Regions from separate parts of the Serratia sp. TSO36 genome, predicted to be linked through region 1. Evidence: predicted binding sites of a transcription regulator. Region 1 holds the regulator's gene; the other holds the start of a gene.

What was found. Region 1 encodes PurR, which represses purine synthesis genes. Its sites were predicted from a motif close to CANGCAAACGTTTGCNTG; they were not measured.
Region 2: a site for PurR is predicted at 5,194-5,211, ahead of purT (formate-dependent phosphoribosylglycinamide formyltransferase). Genes of this name have one in related genera too.

The regions. Positions count from the first base shown of each region.
Region 1 is NZ_JBJZOU010000012.1:461,396-469,252, forward strand. It holds gene ACK3CV_RS11640 (I78 family peptidase inhibitor) at 1-265, shown strand, start outside; gene cfa (cyclopropane fatty acyl phospholipid synthase) at 339-1,490, opposite strand; gene punC (purine nucleoside transporter PunC) at 1,836-3,047, opposite strand; gene punR (DNA-binding transcriptional activator PunR) at 3,171-4,115, shown strand; gene purR (HTH-type transcriptional repressor PurR) at 4,112-5,137, opposite strand; gene cydH (cytochrome bd-I oxidase subunit CydH) at 5,462-5,551, shown strand; gene sodB (superoxide dismutase [Fe]) at 5,613-6,191, opposite strand; gene ACK3CV_RS11675 (C40 family peptidase) at 6,398-7,216, opposite strand; gene ACK3CV_RS11680 (Grx4 family monothiol glutaredoxin) at 7,633-7,857, shown strand, end outside.
Region 2 is NZ_JBJZOU010000015.1:259,359-267,215, reverse strand. It holds gene ACK3CV_RS14710 (CoA pyrophosphatase) at 139-717, opposite strand; gene pabB (aminodeoxychorismate synthase component 1) at 714-2,087, opposite strand; gene ACK3CV_RS14700 (glycosyltransferase) at 2,608-3,609, shown strand; gene ACK3CV_RS14695 (YoaH family protein) at 3,680-3,925, shown strand; gene purT (formate-dependent phosphoribosylglycinamide formyltransferase) at 3,960-5,138, opposite strand; gene cspE (transcription antiterminator/RNA stability regulator CspE) at 5,385-5,594, shown strand; gene dbpA (ATP-dependent RNA helicase DbpA) at 5,742-7,124, shown strand; gene ACK3CV_RS14675 (YebG family protein) at 7,213-7,536, shown strand; gene yqfB (N(4)-acetylcytidine aminohydrolase) at 7,576-7,857, shown strand, end outside.

The sequences.
Region 1 (7,857 bases):
AACCGCGTTGCTGGCGCTGAGCGCCTGCAGCAGTTCGCCTGAGCAGGGCGCGGGCGCGCAAATGGCCGATGCGGACGATACCTGCGGCGCTTCGCAGTATCAAAACTTCGTCGGCAAACCGATGACCTCGCTGGAAGGCGTGCGGATCGACGCCAAGGTGCGCGCCATTCCGTACAACTCTGCCGTCACCATGGATTTCAACCTGCGCCGCCTGAACTTCCTTGGCGACAGCGACGATAAAATCATCCGCGTCTACTGCGGCTAAGCCGTACGCGTCGAACGAGCAAAAAAAGGCCCCGGCGATATTGCTGCCGGGGCCTTTTTTGTCGGGCAAACGCTTAGCGGGCGACGCGGATGCCGCCTTCAACGCCTTTGGGGCTGAACACCACCTGCCACAGCTGCAGATCGCGCGCCCGGAACGCGCCGGCGCAGGCGTTCAGGTAATAGCTGAACATCCGCTCGAAGCGTTCGGAATAGCGCGGTGCAAGCTGCGGCCACGCCTGTTTGAAGCGCTCGAACCAGGCCATCAGCGTGCGGTCGTAGTCGGCGCCGATGTTGTGCCAGTCTTCCATCACGAAATGGCCCTCGCTGGCTTCGGCGATATGGCTCACTGAAGGCAGGCAGCCGTTCGGGAAAATGTACTTGTTGATCCACGGATCGACGTTCATGTCGGTTTTGTTGGAGCCGATGGTGTGCAGCAGGAACAGGCCGTGCGGCGCCAGATTGCGTTCTACCACATTGAAATAGGTGCGGTAGTTTTTCGGCCCGACGTGCTCGAACATGCCGACCGAGACGATGCGATCGAACTGCTGATGCAGATCGCGGTAATCCTGCAGCAGGATCTGCACATCCAGCCCGGCGCAGCGCGCCTGAGCCAGCTTCTGCTGTTCTGCGGAGATGGTCACGCCGACCACCGATACGCCGTAATTTTTCGCCGCATAGGCGGAGAGGCCGCCCCAGCCGCAGCCGATGTCCAGCAAGCGCATGCCCGGTTGCAGCTGCAGTTTCTCGCAGATCATCCGCAGCTTGGCTTCCTGTGCCTCCTCCAGCGTGGTGGCGTCTTTCCAGTAGCCGCAGGAATATTGCATGTAAGGATCGAGCATCAGGGTAAACAGATCGTTGCCGAGATCGTAATGTTCTTTGCCGACGATCCAGGCGCGCTTTTTCGATTGCAGATTGGTCAGGCGCGCGGCGGCGATACGCAGGGTATCTTTCAGGTGGTGGGGGAGTTTCTTCTCCAGCCCGGCGCTGACCACGCGCTGGAAGAACATATCCAGCCGCTCGCATTCCCACCAGCCGTCCATATAGCTTTCGCCCAGGCCCAGCGAACCTTGCTGCAAGACGCGTTTAAAGAAATCGGGGTTTTTAACCTGAATATCGAAGGGGCGCGAACCGTTGATTTCAATGCCGGCCAGGCCGAGCATTTCGTGCGCGATACGGTACCACTGATTGTCCTGGATGCTCAGATCTTCTATACACGATGAACTCATAGCTTCTCCATCACCTTCTTCTGACTGATGACCCGTTAGGAAACAGCTTAGACAATTTCTGCGGGTGCATACGTTTACCGGCGGAAAATAGGCCCGCGGCGTCTGATATCCGACTATGAACAGAGGAAATTTAAAGAAGCGACCCAGCGCGAACGGCGCGGGATAAACGCATCCTTAAAAAAAAGAGTGTGACGCAAAGCGCGTACACAAGCGCTAATTGAGATATAGAGATTATAAGGTGTTACTTTACAAGGTTGTTTTTGAGTATAGGCGTGCCGAGGCGTTGACTCAACTGTAAATCGCACTCGGCACGCATATTCTTTAAGTGATTATTAAACTTGGCAATTATGACGCTGAGTTAGCATGTTCCCGCTGCGGCTTTTGCTGCGCATCGGCCGCTTTTCCCCGCTGCAGGAAATACCCCAGCGCGGCCAGGATTACCGTAGACACCATCACCGTCACCGTCGCCAACAGCGGCTGGGCAATAAACGCCGACACCAGCATGCTCGCCACAAAGCACAGCCCCAGCTGCAGCGTATTTTGCAGCGCGGCGGCCTTGCCGCTGCTTTCCGGGAACGGCATCAGCGCATTCGCCACCATGATCGGGTAGCCGGCGCCGTTGACCAGCGCCATCACGCAGAATGGGATCAGCAGCGTGGTGAGCGTCGGATCGGTCAGGGTGGCCACCAGATACAGCGCCACCATGCTGACACCATAAGCTACCAGCAGCCACGGCAGCAGGGTTTTGCCGTTGATGCGCTTGAGCGCGGCGCGGCAGCCGTAGCCACCCAGCAGGAAGGCCAGCGTTTGCGGCACGTAGCTCAGGCCGATATCGCTCGGGCTGTAGCCCATGTCACCGAGGATGAACGGCGAGCCGGTCAGCCAGGCGAAGAAGCCGGCCGAGCAGGCGGCGTACATGGCGACGTTGCCGCTGAACACCGGGGATCTCAACAGTTGCCAAAAGCTGACGCCGTTTTTTGGCGCATCGGCGCTGGGTTGCGTTTTGGCGCGCTCTTTGAGCAGCAGCGTCGGCAGCAGCAGCAGCGCGGTGATGGCCAACAGTGCGGCGAAGATCGCGCGCCAGCTGGCGTGGTTCAGCAACCAGGCGCCGAGCAGCGGCGCCAGCGCCGGCGACAGCGCTACCAGCGGCATAATGGTGGCGAACACGCGGTTGGCCTGGCCTTCGCGGTAACGGTCAACCACCAGCGCTTGCCAGATGGCGGCGGCGGCGCAGACGCCGACGGCCTGAATAAAGCGCAGGATCCAGAGCTGCACGGCGTTTTCCACCCACAGCATGCCCAGGCAGCCGAGGGCGAACAGCGTCAGCCCGATCAATAATACCGGTTTGCGGCCCAGACGGTCGGAGAGCGGCCCCCATAGCAGCTGCGCAAAGGCGAAGCCGGCCAGGAAGATGCTCAGGCTGGCGCTCACCGCGCCGGCGGAAATTTGCAGTTCTTCCCGCATGGCGCCGAAGGCGGGCAGGTACATATCGGTCGCCAGATAACCCAGCATGCTCAGGCCGGCGAGGTAGAACATAAAGCCAAAGGAATTTCGCATGGTATTTCTCGTTAATATTTTAATGTCGCAGGTTTTTAGCGCCGGCCAGTGTATCCGGCTGGATCTCTGCTTGTGAAACGGTAATATTTGCAAAGTGCTGTTAAAAAAATTGAAGGCAAGGCGATGTGGTCTGAATATTCTCTTGAAGTGGTCGATGCGGTGGCGCGCACCGGCAGTTTCAGCGCGGCGGCGCAGGAGCTGCACCGGGTGCCGTCGGCGGTCAGTTATACCGTACGGCAGCTGGAGCAATGGCTGGCGGTGCCGCTGTTTGAGCGGCGTCATCGCGATGTGGAGTTGACGCCCGCCGGCGCGCTGTTTATCAAAGATGCGCGAGTTGTTATCAAAAAAATGCTCGACACCCGCCGCCACTGTCAGCAGGTGGCCAACGGGTGGCGCGGCCAGCTGAATATTGCGGTCGACATCATCGTCAAACCGCAGCGCAGCCGCCAGCTGGTGCTGGATTTCTACCGTCATTTCCCCGACGTCGAATTGATGCTGCAACCCGAGGTGTTCAACGGCGTGTGGGATGCCTTGGTGGACGGCAGGGCGGACATGGCGATCGGCGCCACGCGCGCGGTGCCGGTCGGCGGCGGCTTCGCCTTCCGCGACATGGGTTATATGAACTGGCTGTGTGTGGCCAGCCCGCAACATCCTCTCGCGCAGTTGACGGGGCCGCTGAATGACGATCAGCTGCGGCCGTACCCTTCGCTTTGCCTGGAGGACACCTCGCGCAATCTGCCCAAGCGCGTCACCTGGACGCTGGATAACCAGCGGCGGCTGGTGGTGCCGGATTGGACTTCGGCGCTCGACTGTTTGTGCGCCGGGCTGTGCGTCGGCATGATGCCGGCGCATCGGGCGCTGCCGCGGGTGCAGCGCGGTGAGCTGACGGCGTTGCAGCTGCAGCAGCCGTTTCCCGCCAGCCCTTGCTGCCTGACCTGGCAGCAGGATAAACCGTCACCGGCGATGAGCTGGCTGCTGGCGTATCTGGGCGATGGGGAGACGCTGAATCAGGAGTGGCTGAGCGAGGTGGAACCGGAAGCCGCGCAGGCTTCCGGCGCGGGGGATTAGCGGCGGTAGTCGATGAATGGGCCGTCGGCGACCGAGCGGCGTTCGATCAGCTTCGGATGCACTTCGATCACCTGCGACTCTTCGCGTTTGCTGATAATGCGATCCAGCAGCATGGTGAAGGCCATTTCGCCCAGACGCTCTTTCGGCTGGTGAATGGTGGTCAGCGCCGGGGTGAAGTAGCGGGCGTTGCGCACGTTGTCGTAGCCGATCACGGAAATATCCTGTGGCACCCGCAGCCCCAGCTCGTCGGCCGCGCAGATGGCGCCCATCGCCATGATATCGCCGCCGCAGAATACCGCGGTCGGCCGCTGTTTTTGCGACAGGATTTGGTGCATCGCCTTGTAGCCGGACTCCGGTTCGAAGTCACCCTGGACGATCCACTCTTCGCGAATGTCGATATGCGCTTCCTGCAGCGCCTTCATAAAGCCCTGATGACGGCCGCCGCCAGTGTTGCGCGACAGCTGGCCCGGAATGGCGCCGATATCGCGGTGGCCGCGCTCGATCAGGTAACGGCCGGCCAGATAGCCGCCTTCGAACGCGTTATCGATGATGGTGTCGGTGAAGTCGCCGCGCGCGGCGCCCCAGTCCATCACCACCATCGGGATGTTGCGGTAATCTTCCAGCATGCCCAGCAGCTGATCCGGGTACTCGGAGCACATGACCAACAGGCCGTCGACGCGCTTTTGCGCCAGCATCGCCAGGTAGGCGCGCTGCTTGTCCAGATTGTTGTGCGAGTTGCACAGGATCAGGGTGTAGCCTTTGCTGTAGCAGCTGTTTTCCACCGCCTCGATCACTTCGGCAAAGTAGGGCGCTTCGCTCGAGGTGGCCAGCAGGCCGATCGACTTGGTGTGATTGACTTTCAGGCTGCGCGCCACGGCGCTCGGCGAGTAGTGCAGCTCTTTGATGGCGGCCCACACGGCCGCTTTGGTCTCTTCGGCGACGAAACGAGTCTTATTGATGACGTGCGAAACGGTGGTGGTGGAAACGCCCGCGCGTTTGGCCACATCTTTAATCGTTGCCATGTAAGGAATGACTCCTGAACTCACATGTTTACAGCATGTAAGTGTGATGTTAATCGTTTGCCTACGTAGATCCTTCTCCAGAGAAGCGAAAACTGAGTTTTTAGTGTGTTGAAGTCTTCAGCGCTTAATCAGGAGGGGCATGGATGCCGGTACGCAGTTGTGAACTGCGAATTTTGTCGCATATTGAACAAAAGTGGAAGAGGTAATCGAGATTATAAACCGGGAAATGATAACAAGATTTTATCGGCGAACTGTGGGAAAATGATTTGACGTACTAATTGTACGCCTTTTATCCTTAGGAAAGCCCATTTTAAAGGAGTTGTCATGGATACCGAATTGAAGATGTCGCTGTTCACCACCGTCTGCGCGTTGGCGGTCATTATCGCTTTCAGCTTCGTTGCCGCGTTGAACTGATTTACCCCCGGTTATAAAAAAGGCGCAGCCTGGCTGCGCCTCATCACCTCAGAACCTGCGCTTACGCCAGGTTTTCCGCTGCGAAGGTCCAGTTGACCAACGCCCAGAAGTTTTCCAGGTATTTTGGACGCGCATTGCGGTAATCGATGTAATACGCGTGTTCCCACACGTCAACGGTCAGCAGCGGTTTGTCTTCACCGGTCAGCGGGGTGGCCGCGTTGGAGGTGTTGACGATCGCCAGCGCGCCGTCCGGTTTTTTCACCAGCCAGGTCCAACCGGCACCGAAGTTTTTCACTGCGGCATCGGTAAACTGCTCTTTGAACGCAGCGAAAGAGCCGAAGGATTTGACGATCGCCGCCGCCAGTTCGCCCTGCGGTTCACCGCCGCCCTGTGGGGACAGGCAGTGCCAGTAGAAGGTGTGGTTCCACACCTGCGCGGCGTTGTTGAAGACGCCGCCGTTTGAGGTCTTGATGATCTCTTCGAGCGATTTGCCCTCGAACTCGCTGCCTTTCACCAGGTTGTTCAGGTTAACCACGTAGGTGTTGTGGTGTTTGCCGTAGTGGTATTCCAGGGTCTCGGCGGAGATGTGCGGCTCGAGCGCGTTTTTCTCATACGGTAATGCAGGTAATTCAAACGACATTGCTTCCTCCTTTACAGCGCCACTCTTTTTCCTTTTTCCGCCGGAGCGGGAGCCGAATGGGCCGTTTTTTATTGTGGTCTTTCAATCTTAACAATTTTCATCATAAAAAACAGGAAGAAAAGCGAGAAATGCGCGTGAGGCGGTGTGAGGGGCGATAGCTTGAGCAGGCGGTTGCGACCGGTGCCGCAACCGCGCAGAGCAGGGAATTAACGAATGGTTTTCGGCGTTACTACGCGGCGCGCGCCGATGTAGTGGTTTTGCCAATAGTCGTTGTCGAGCTGGCTGATGCGGATCTCTTCGCCGGTGCGCGGCGACTGGATGAATTTGCCGTTGCCGAGATAAACGCCGACATGATCCGCCACGCCGCGGTTGTTGATGCGGAAGAACACCAGATCGCCACTTTCCAGTTCGCTTTTCTTGATCGGCGCCGCGTCGCGCAGGTGGTACATCTCGTTGGCGGTGCGCGGCATCTTGATTTTTACCACGTCTTTATAGGCGTAATAGATAAGGCCGCTGCAGTCGAAACCGGTGCGCGGCGAGCTGCCGCCCCAGCGGTAAGGTTTGCCCATCTGGCCCATCAGCTTGGCCATCGCGGTCTGCTTGGCATGCTGATAGCGTTTTTTGTGCGCCGGGCTGAGTTTCAACGGTTTTTCATCACGCGCCAGCTTGGCGGTGGCCATACCGGCTTCGCGGTGGCGGCCGTAGCCTTTTTTGTAGCCCTTTTTCGGCGGGGTGACTTTAATCTTGGCGGTTTTCTGCGCTTTGGCCTTGGGTTTGGCGCTGGCGATCTTTTTCGCGCTTTTCTCGCTTTTCGCCTTGGCGGTCTTGGTTTTTTTCGCGGGGGCCGTCACTTTGGCTTTTTTAGCGGTTTTGTCCGCTTTCTTTTTTCTGCGGTCATCGGGCCGCGCTTCATTAGCATGGCTTTTACGCTGCTCGGCGGCAACACGCGCCTGTGGCGCAGCGTGCGCCAAATTGAAGAAGAGCTGCGTAAACAGCAGCGCAAAGAGCGTAAGAATTAAACGCATGTCGACGTCACCAACCTTGGCCCCGAAACGGATATCGAAAGAGTTACAGTATTCCCGAATTTCGCCATATAAAACAGCGAAGAACTCATAAATAATAATCCATATTGTGAGAAAACGTTAATGACATTTTTTTTGGTTCAAAATCAGCCCGTTGGTGTATGAAAAAGCGCCGGCAGGGGGCTATGGATATAATTAATCCGCGCCGTCAGCGCCGCGCAATATATTAGTGAAATGGTCGGATTAAAAATGTTATTCTCAACGTATGTTTTGACCGGAATGACGTGGCCGGTGAAACGCGATCGGCGGCGGGTGAATATCCTTGCAAAAGATGGCGTTTTCTTGCGACTGTTCCAGCCGCTACAATAGCCCGCGTGATGCATGTTGTAGCCATGAAATGTGGCTTGAGGAAGCAATAAATGACGACGACACTTGAAAAAATTCAGCACCAGATCGCTGAAAACCCGATTCTGCTGTACATGAAAGGTTCGCCAAAGCTGCCGAGCTGCGGCTTCTCCGCACAGGCTGTGCAAGCGCTGTCCGCCTGCGGCGAGCGTTTCGCTTACGTGGACATTCTGCAGAACCCGGACATCCGCGCCGAGCTGCCAAAATACGCCAACTGGCCGACGTTCCCGCAGCTGTGG
Region 2 (7,857 bases), on a different contig from region 1:
GAGGGTTTACAGTTTTTTTAAAACCATTCAACCGGAACGGTAGTTGAAAAAGCGATCAAATGAAGTGATTTCGATCGCTTTACCTGCAGCTGACGCCGACGGCCATGCCAGATTGCGAGTCAGATCACGCAATGCGGGCTAAATACTGACCTGCTGCGCCAGGCGGCGAATGATGGCGGCGGTCAGCCCCCAGATAAACTGGCTGTGATACCAGGAGAGATAAATGCGGTGCGTGCGGCCGGCGCGGTGAATATCCAGCGGGTAGTAACGCGACAGGGTCAATGCTTCCCGCAGGGGCATCTCGAACACGTCCGCCACTTCGCCCTCGTTGGCGCGGAACTGCACGTCCGGCGGGATCAGGCCGACGATAGGCGTGACCTGAAATCCGGTGCTGCTGTCGAGCGGCGCCATTTGGCCGAGGACGGTCACCGCGTGCGGCGGTATCGCCACTTCTTCCTGCGCTTCCCGCAGCGCCGTGACGATCGCCGATCCATCTTCGGCGTCGGTCTTGCCTCCGGGGAAGGCCACCTGGCCGGCATGTTTGCGCAGCGAGTCAGCGCGGCGGGTCAACAGCAGCGTCGGCTCGGCGCGGCAGACGATCGGGATAAGCACCGCCGCCGGGCGCACATTGTGCGAGATCTGCGCCGCCTGCGGCAGCTGCAATTGAAAACGGCTGATAAAGGCGTGCAGCGAGGCCGGTGAGTTCGATGGGATCACGACGGGGCATACTCCCCAAGCTGCGGCAGAATACGGCCAACCTTGTCGAAGGTCTCCTGGTATTCCGCCTGCTCCTGGCTGTCCGCCACGATGCCGCCGCCGGCGGAGCAGTGGATGCGGCCGTTTTCGGTGACGAGCGTGCGGATGGTGATGTTGGTATCCATGGTGCCGCAGGCGCTCAGGTAACCGATGCTGCCGCAATAGGCGTTGCGCCGCTGCGGCTCCAGCTCTTCGATGATTTCCATCGCGCGCACCTTGGGCGCGCCGGTGATCGAACCGCCGGGGAAGCAGGCGCGCAGCAGCTCGGTGGCCGAGGCCTGCTCCGGCAGGGTGGCGGTAATGGTGCTCACCAGGTGGTGCACGGCGGGGAACGGCTCCACGACGAACAGTTCCGGCACCCGTACGCTGCCGGGCTGGGCGACGCGGCCGATATCGTTGCGCAGCAGATCGACGATCATCAGATTTTCAGCGCGATCCTTGGGCGAATCGGCCAAGCGGCGCGCCTGTGCGGCGTCCTGTTCCGCGTCCGCCAGCCGCGGCAGCGTGCCCTTGATCGGGCGGGTTTGGATGCGCTGCTGCGCCAGCCACAGGAAGCGCTCGGGAGAGACGCTCAGCACGCTGTTGTGCGGCAGCCGCAGGAAAGCGGAGAACGGCGCGCGGTTGCAGGCGCTCAGTCGGCAAAACGCCTGCCATTCATCCCCCTGATAGTCGGCGGAGAACCGCTGCGCCAGATTAATCTGGTAACAGTCGCCGCTGCGCAGGTAGTGCTGAATACGTTGGAACTTCTCGCCGTATTGCCGGCGGCTCATATTGGCACGCCAGCCGCTTAGCAGCGTGAAGGGGCGCTCCGTCGGCGCGGTTTGGCTAGTAAGCCAGCGCCAGCGCTGCTCCACATCGCCATAGCTGAGCAGCGTCAGGGTTTGCAATTGGTGGTCGGCGATCAATGCCCAGTCATAAATGCCCACCGCCATGTCCGGCAGAGCGAGGTCGGCTTCAGCCAACTGCGGCAAGGTTTCCACCCGGCGCCCGAGATCGTAGCCGAACAGCCCCAGGGCGCCGCCCTGAAACGGCAGATCCGGGTTAAACGCCGGCTGCCAGCCTTGCGCCGCCAGCTGCTGCTGTAGCAGGGAGAACGGATCTTCCTGAGACTCAATGGTGACGCCGTCACTTTCGATTGTCGTGCCGGCGCCCTGGGTGGTGAGCGTAACGCGCGGCTGTGCGACCAGGATATCGAAGCGGTTATGCGAATGGTCGGCGAAGCCAGAATGCAGCAGCATCGCCCAGGGCTGTGCTGAAAGCGGGGCGAAAAGCGTCATCAGGGCACTGCGGCTGTAGGGCAACGATTTTATGTTTGGGGCGGTTACGCTCATGAACGTCAATAAACCTGGCTGTGAGGGCGGCGATATCTGGCGGCTAGTGTGCCATAGACGGTCATGTCATGCATGTTTTGCCATGCGCGGCATGCAGCACAGTTCACATAAACGGCAGTTCAATAAACCTGAAATAAGGCATTTTTTGCGCCATTGATTATACTTCGATATGTTAAAAATTTAACGTCAAATGCACTGGAAGCCTATTTATCGCGGGCGCAAGGCTCGAAAAATATAAAAAAAGATTCGTTAATTTCATAAATTTATTATTTCTGCTTGTTATTAGATGCGGAGCGGCGTGGTTTTGCCTGATTTTAGCCAGCGTCGCCGCCCTTTGGAATTAATGGGTTAATTACTCAGCGCTTTCTGGCGCTGGTTTGAATAAAGAAAAGCAGGTTCGGTTCCATTAGCCGCTGCGGGAATTTGCAGGCGTCACGCTATTTCAGCGTGCGCTGAACCCTATGCGTCTTTTAGAAAAGTAAAATTATTATTTTGTTACATTATCATTAAAGAGCTGCCTATGTCGTTAATGCTGAGCGTGATCGTCCCGATGCACAATGCGGGGGAATTATTGGAGCCTTTCCTGGCCTCGCTGCTGGCCCAGCGTGAGCAGCGGTTGGAGGTGATCATCGTTAACGATGGTTCCACCGACGGTTCGGGGGAGATCGCACACCGTTACGCGGCGGCGCATCCGCATATTCGTGTGATCGATCAAGCCAATGCCGGTGTTTCTAACGCGCGCAATGCCGGGCTCGCCGTTGCCCGAGGCAAATATGTGGCGTTTCCCGATGCCGACGATGTGCTGGCGCCGGACATGTATTCCACGCTGCTGGAACAGGCGGAACAACACCAATTAGACGTGATGCAATGCAATGGCGAACGCTATTTCACCAGCCAGGATGAATTGCAGCCGATTTTTCCCGAGGCGCGTTTGCGCACCACCGACGTTATCACCGGCGTACAGTGGTTTGAACGTGCGCTGAAATCGCGAAAGTTTATTCACGTTGTATGGCTGGCAATATATCGCCTCGACTTTATTCGCCAGCATCGGCTTTATTTCGAGCCGGGATTGCATCACCAGGATATTCCCTGGACAACGGAAGTCATGTTTAATGCCAAACGGGTCAAATATTTAAGCACGCCGCTGTACCGTCAACGGGTGCACGACAAATCGATCAGCAACCGCCGTCGCACCGGTCAGGCGAACGTGGATTATCAACGCCACTATATGAAAATCGTCGAGATGCTGGAGCGGCTCAACCGGCGCTATGCCGGCACTGTCGCCATTCGTCCGGCTTTCCATTGGCAAATCACCCGCGAAGCGCTGGGCATTTGCCACAGCATTCGTCGTGAACCGGATCCGGCAGCCCAGAGTCAGATCACCGAAGAGTTCTATCAGCGCGGCATCGACAGAGCGATGTTCGCCAATGCGCGCGGCTTGAAACAGGGGTGGCATGTCATGCTGTGGCGGCATCGGCTGAAGCAGTGGCGCAGCGATAACGGCTGCTCGCAACCGGCCTGAGCCACAAGACGTTGGGATCCGCCGCGTTAGCGCGTATACTCCTTCTCCCTTTTGCCGGAGAAAACGACACATGCATGCAGGTATGCCATTACTGAGTCACGCGGAGCAGCAGGAAGCGGCGGATCGCATCCATCAACTGATGGAGCAGGGCATGAGCAGCGGTGAAGCCATTGCTCGCGTTGCGCAGGAAATTCGCGAGAAGCATCAGGGCGCTCAGGTTGCGGTACTGTTCGATGACGATGATGAAGACGAGCAGCATGAGGCCGCCCCGGAGGCGTCGCGGAATGACGATGCTGAAGAAGACGAAGACTATTGACGTTATCGGGGCCGCGCAAGCGGCCCCGTGAGTATCAGCCGTTGACCGCCACGGCGGCAGCGGCTTGTTTCGCTTGCTCCACCGCCTGTTCCGTCGTGTCCGCCGTCGCCAGCGCCACGCCCAGGCGACGCTGCCCGGCGATCTCCGGTTTGCCGAACAGGCGCAGCTGGCTGTGCCCGCGCAGCGCGTGTCCCAGGCCGCTGAAGCGCACATCGCTGCTGGTCAGCTGGGGCAGGATCACCGCCGAAGCGGAAGGGCCGAACTGGCGGATGGCGCCAATCGGCAATCCGAGAAACGCGCGAACGTGCAGGGCGAACTCTGACAGATCCTGTGAGATCAACGTGACCATGCCGGTATCGTGCGGCCGCGGAGACACCTCGCTGAAGATCACGTCGTCACCACAGACGAACAGCTCCACGCCGAACAGGCCGAAACCGCCCAGGGCCTTCACCACCTTCTCCGCGATAGCCTGAGCACGGCTCAACGCCGTGGTTGACATGCGCTGCGGCTGCCAGGATTCGCGATAGTCCCCATCCTCCTGACGATGGCCGATCGGCGCGCAGAAATGTACGCCGTCCACGGCGCTGATGGTCAACAACGTAATTTCAAAATCAAATCTTACCAGCCCTTCGACGATCACCCGGCCGCCGCCGGCGCGGCCGCCCTGTTGGGCGTAATCCCAGGCGCTTTGCAGCTGTTCAGGCGTGCGGATCAGGCTTTGTCCTTTGCCGGAAGAACTCATCACCGGTTTGACGATGCACGGGTAGCCGATGTGCTCGACCGCCTGCCGGAAAGTCGCCTCGCTGTCGGCAAAGCGGTAGCTGGAGGTGGGCAGGCCAAGCTCTTCCGCCGCCAGACGGCGGATGCCTTCACGGTTCATGGTCAGGCGCGTGGCTTCGGCGCAGGGCACCACGCGGTGGCCCTGGCGTTCAAGCTCGACCAGCATGGCGGTGGCGATCGCTTCGATTTCGGGAACGATATAGTCCGGCCGCTCTTGTTCGATAACGGCTTTCAGCGCGTCACCGTCCAGCATATTGATGACGTGACTGCGGTGCGCCACGTGCATGGCGGGGGCGTCGGGATAGCGATCGACGGCGATCACTTCCAGGCCGAGGCGCTGGCATTCAATGGCGACTTCTTTGCCCAGCTCCCCGGAGCCGAGCAACATAACGCGGGTGGCGGAAGGGCGCAGGGCGGTTCCAATCGTTAACATAGTTTCGTACCTGGATCGGTGAAAGTAAGCGGATTGATGATCGGCGGGCAGTATATACGAAAACGATTGCGTGCGCAGCCGCTGCGCCAAGTTTGTTGCTAACTTGCTGTTTTTATAACAAGCAGAAATATTTGCCCTGCATGGGCGATTATGCGTTAATAACCGACGACGAAAGAAGACCCACATATCGCATGGTTTTCGCGTCTCGTGCCGTCAAGGCAGGTTTATCAAGTAAAGGAAACACAAATGAGCAAGATCACTGGTCACGTTAAATGGTTCAACGAAAGCAAAGGTTTCGGCTTCATCACGCCTGCCGACGGTTCTAAAGACGTTTTCGTTCATTTTTCCGCTATCGTTAGCGATGGTTTCAAGACCCTGGCTGAAGGCCAGCAGGTTGAGTTCTCCATCCAGGACAGCCAACGTGGCCCTGCCGCAGCCAACGTCGTCGCCATTTAACGACGGAGCCGTCAAGAAACCCGCCGCCGGCGGGTTTTTTTATGCCCGCTGCCCGTAACGCCGCCCATCTCTGTTATCATTTGCCGCTGATTCGGCGCCAACCTGCGGGCGCGCCGCCATTCCATTCGTCATATAAGAGTTATCGCCGTGAGCACAGTTTCTTTTTCTTCCCTGCCGCTGCCAGCCGAACAGTTGGCCAACCTCAACGAACTGGGGTACGCCAAAATGACGCCGGTGCAGGCCGCCGCGTTGCCCGCCATTCTGCAAGGGCGGGACGTGCGCGCCAAGGCGAAAACCGGCAGCGGCAAAACGGCGGCGTTCGGCATTGGTCTGCTGAATAATATCGTCGTCGCTCAGGTCGCCACGCAGGCGCTGGTGCTCTGCCCCACCCGCGAATTGGCCGATCAGGTGAGCAAAGAGTTGCGTCGCCTGGCGCGTTTCACGCAAAACATCAAAATCCTGACGCTGTGCGGTGGCCAACCGATGGGGCCGCAGCTCGATTCGCTGGTGCACGCGCCGCACATCGTGGTGGGGACGCCGGGGCGCATTCAGGAGCATCTGCGCAAGAAAACGCTGCTGCTGGACGAACTGAAGGTGCTGGTGCTGGATGAGGCCGACCGCATGCTGGACATGGGCTTCGCCGACGATATCGACGATGTGATCAGCTACACGCCGCAGCAGCGTCAGACGCTGCTGTTTTCCGCCACCTATCCGGCGGGTATCGAACGCATCAGCGAACGCGTTCAGCGCCAGCCGCTGAGCGTCGAAGTGGGCGATGACGAAGCGCAGACCGCCATCGAACAACGCTTCTATGAGACCACGCGCGATCAGCGCCCGGCGCTGCTGGTGTCGGCCATTCGTTATCATCAACCTGCGTCCTGCGTGGTGTTCTGCAATACCAAACGCGATTGTCAGACGGTGCTTGAGGCCCTGGAGGCCCGCGGCATCAGCGCATTGGCGCTGCATGGCGATCTGGAGCAGCGCGATCGCGACCAGGTGTTGGTGCGCTTCGCCAACCGCAGTTGCCGGGTGCTGGTGGCGACCGACGTTGCCGCTCGCGGGCTGGACATCAAAGAGCTGGAGCTGGTGGTTAACTACGAACTGGCGTTCGATCCCGAAGTGCACGTGCACCGTATTGGCCGTACCGGCCGCGCCGGCATGAGCGGGCTGGCGATCAGCCTGTGCACGCCGCAGGAGATGGCGCGGGCGCATGCGATTGAAGACTACCTGCAGATGGCCGTCGATTGGGCGCCGGTGTCCGAGCTGAGCGGGGCGGCTAACGGCTCGCTGGAGGCGGAGATGGTAACGCTGTGCATCGACGGCGGCCGCAAGGCGAAGATCCGCCCCGGCGATATCCTCGGCGCGCTGACCGGCGATGCCGGGCTGACGGCGGCGGAAGTGGGCAAGATCGACATGTTCCCGGTGCACGCCTACGTCGCGATCCGTAAAGCCAGCGCGCGCAAGGCGCTGCAACAGTTGCAACAGGGCAAAATCAAAGGCAAGAGCTGCAAGGTGCGGCTGCTGAAATAAGCCGAAGGCGGGCGGCGGTTTGCCTTCCTGCCGTTATCTATTTATACTGTATATAACTACAGTTATTTGAGTATTTGAGGACGCACGCATGGCGGTTGAAGTTAAATATGTGGTGGTGAGAAACGGTGAGGAAAAAATGACTTTCGCGAGCAAGAAAGAAGCCGACGCCTACGACAAAATGCTGGATTTGGCGGATAACCTCGGAGAGTGGTTGCAACAGGCGCCGCTGAACCTGGATGACGAACAGCGCGAAGGGCTGAGCTTCTTCCTGGCGGAGAATAAGGATGCGCTGGGGCTGATCCTGCGCGGCGCATCACCGGCGGAAACCGGCAAGAAACCGACGGAAGCGAAAGCGAAAAAAGCGGTCTCTAACTCAAAAGAGGGATCTGCGTCAGAAAAGCAAGCGGCATAATGGCTTATGTTGCGGTGTTGTGATGAAAAAGGATCTAAAATGAGCCGTGAAATAACTTTCTTCAGCCGCTTTGAGCAAGACATTCTGGCGGGGCGCAAAACCATCACCATTCGGGATGCCAGTGAGTCGCACTTCGAACCGGGCGAGGTATTGCGCGTAAGCCGCAATGAAGACGGCGTATTTTTCTGCTTTATCGAAGTGCTGTCGGTAACGCCGGTGCGCCTGGATGCGCTGACCGAACGCCATGCACAGCAGGAGAACATGTCGCTCGGCGAACTGAAGCAGGTGATCAAGGAAATCTATCCGGGTCTGGATGCGCTG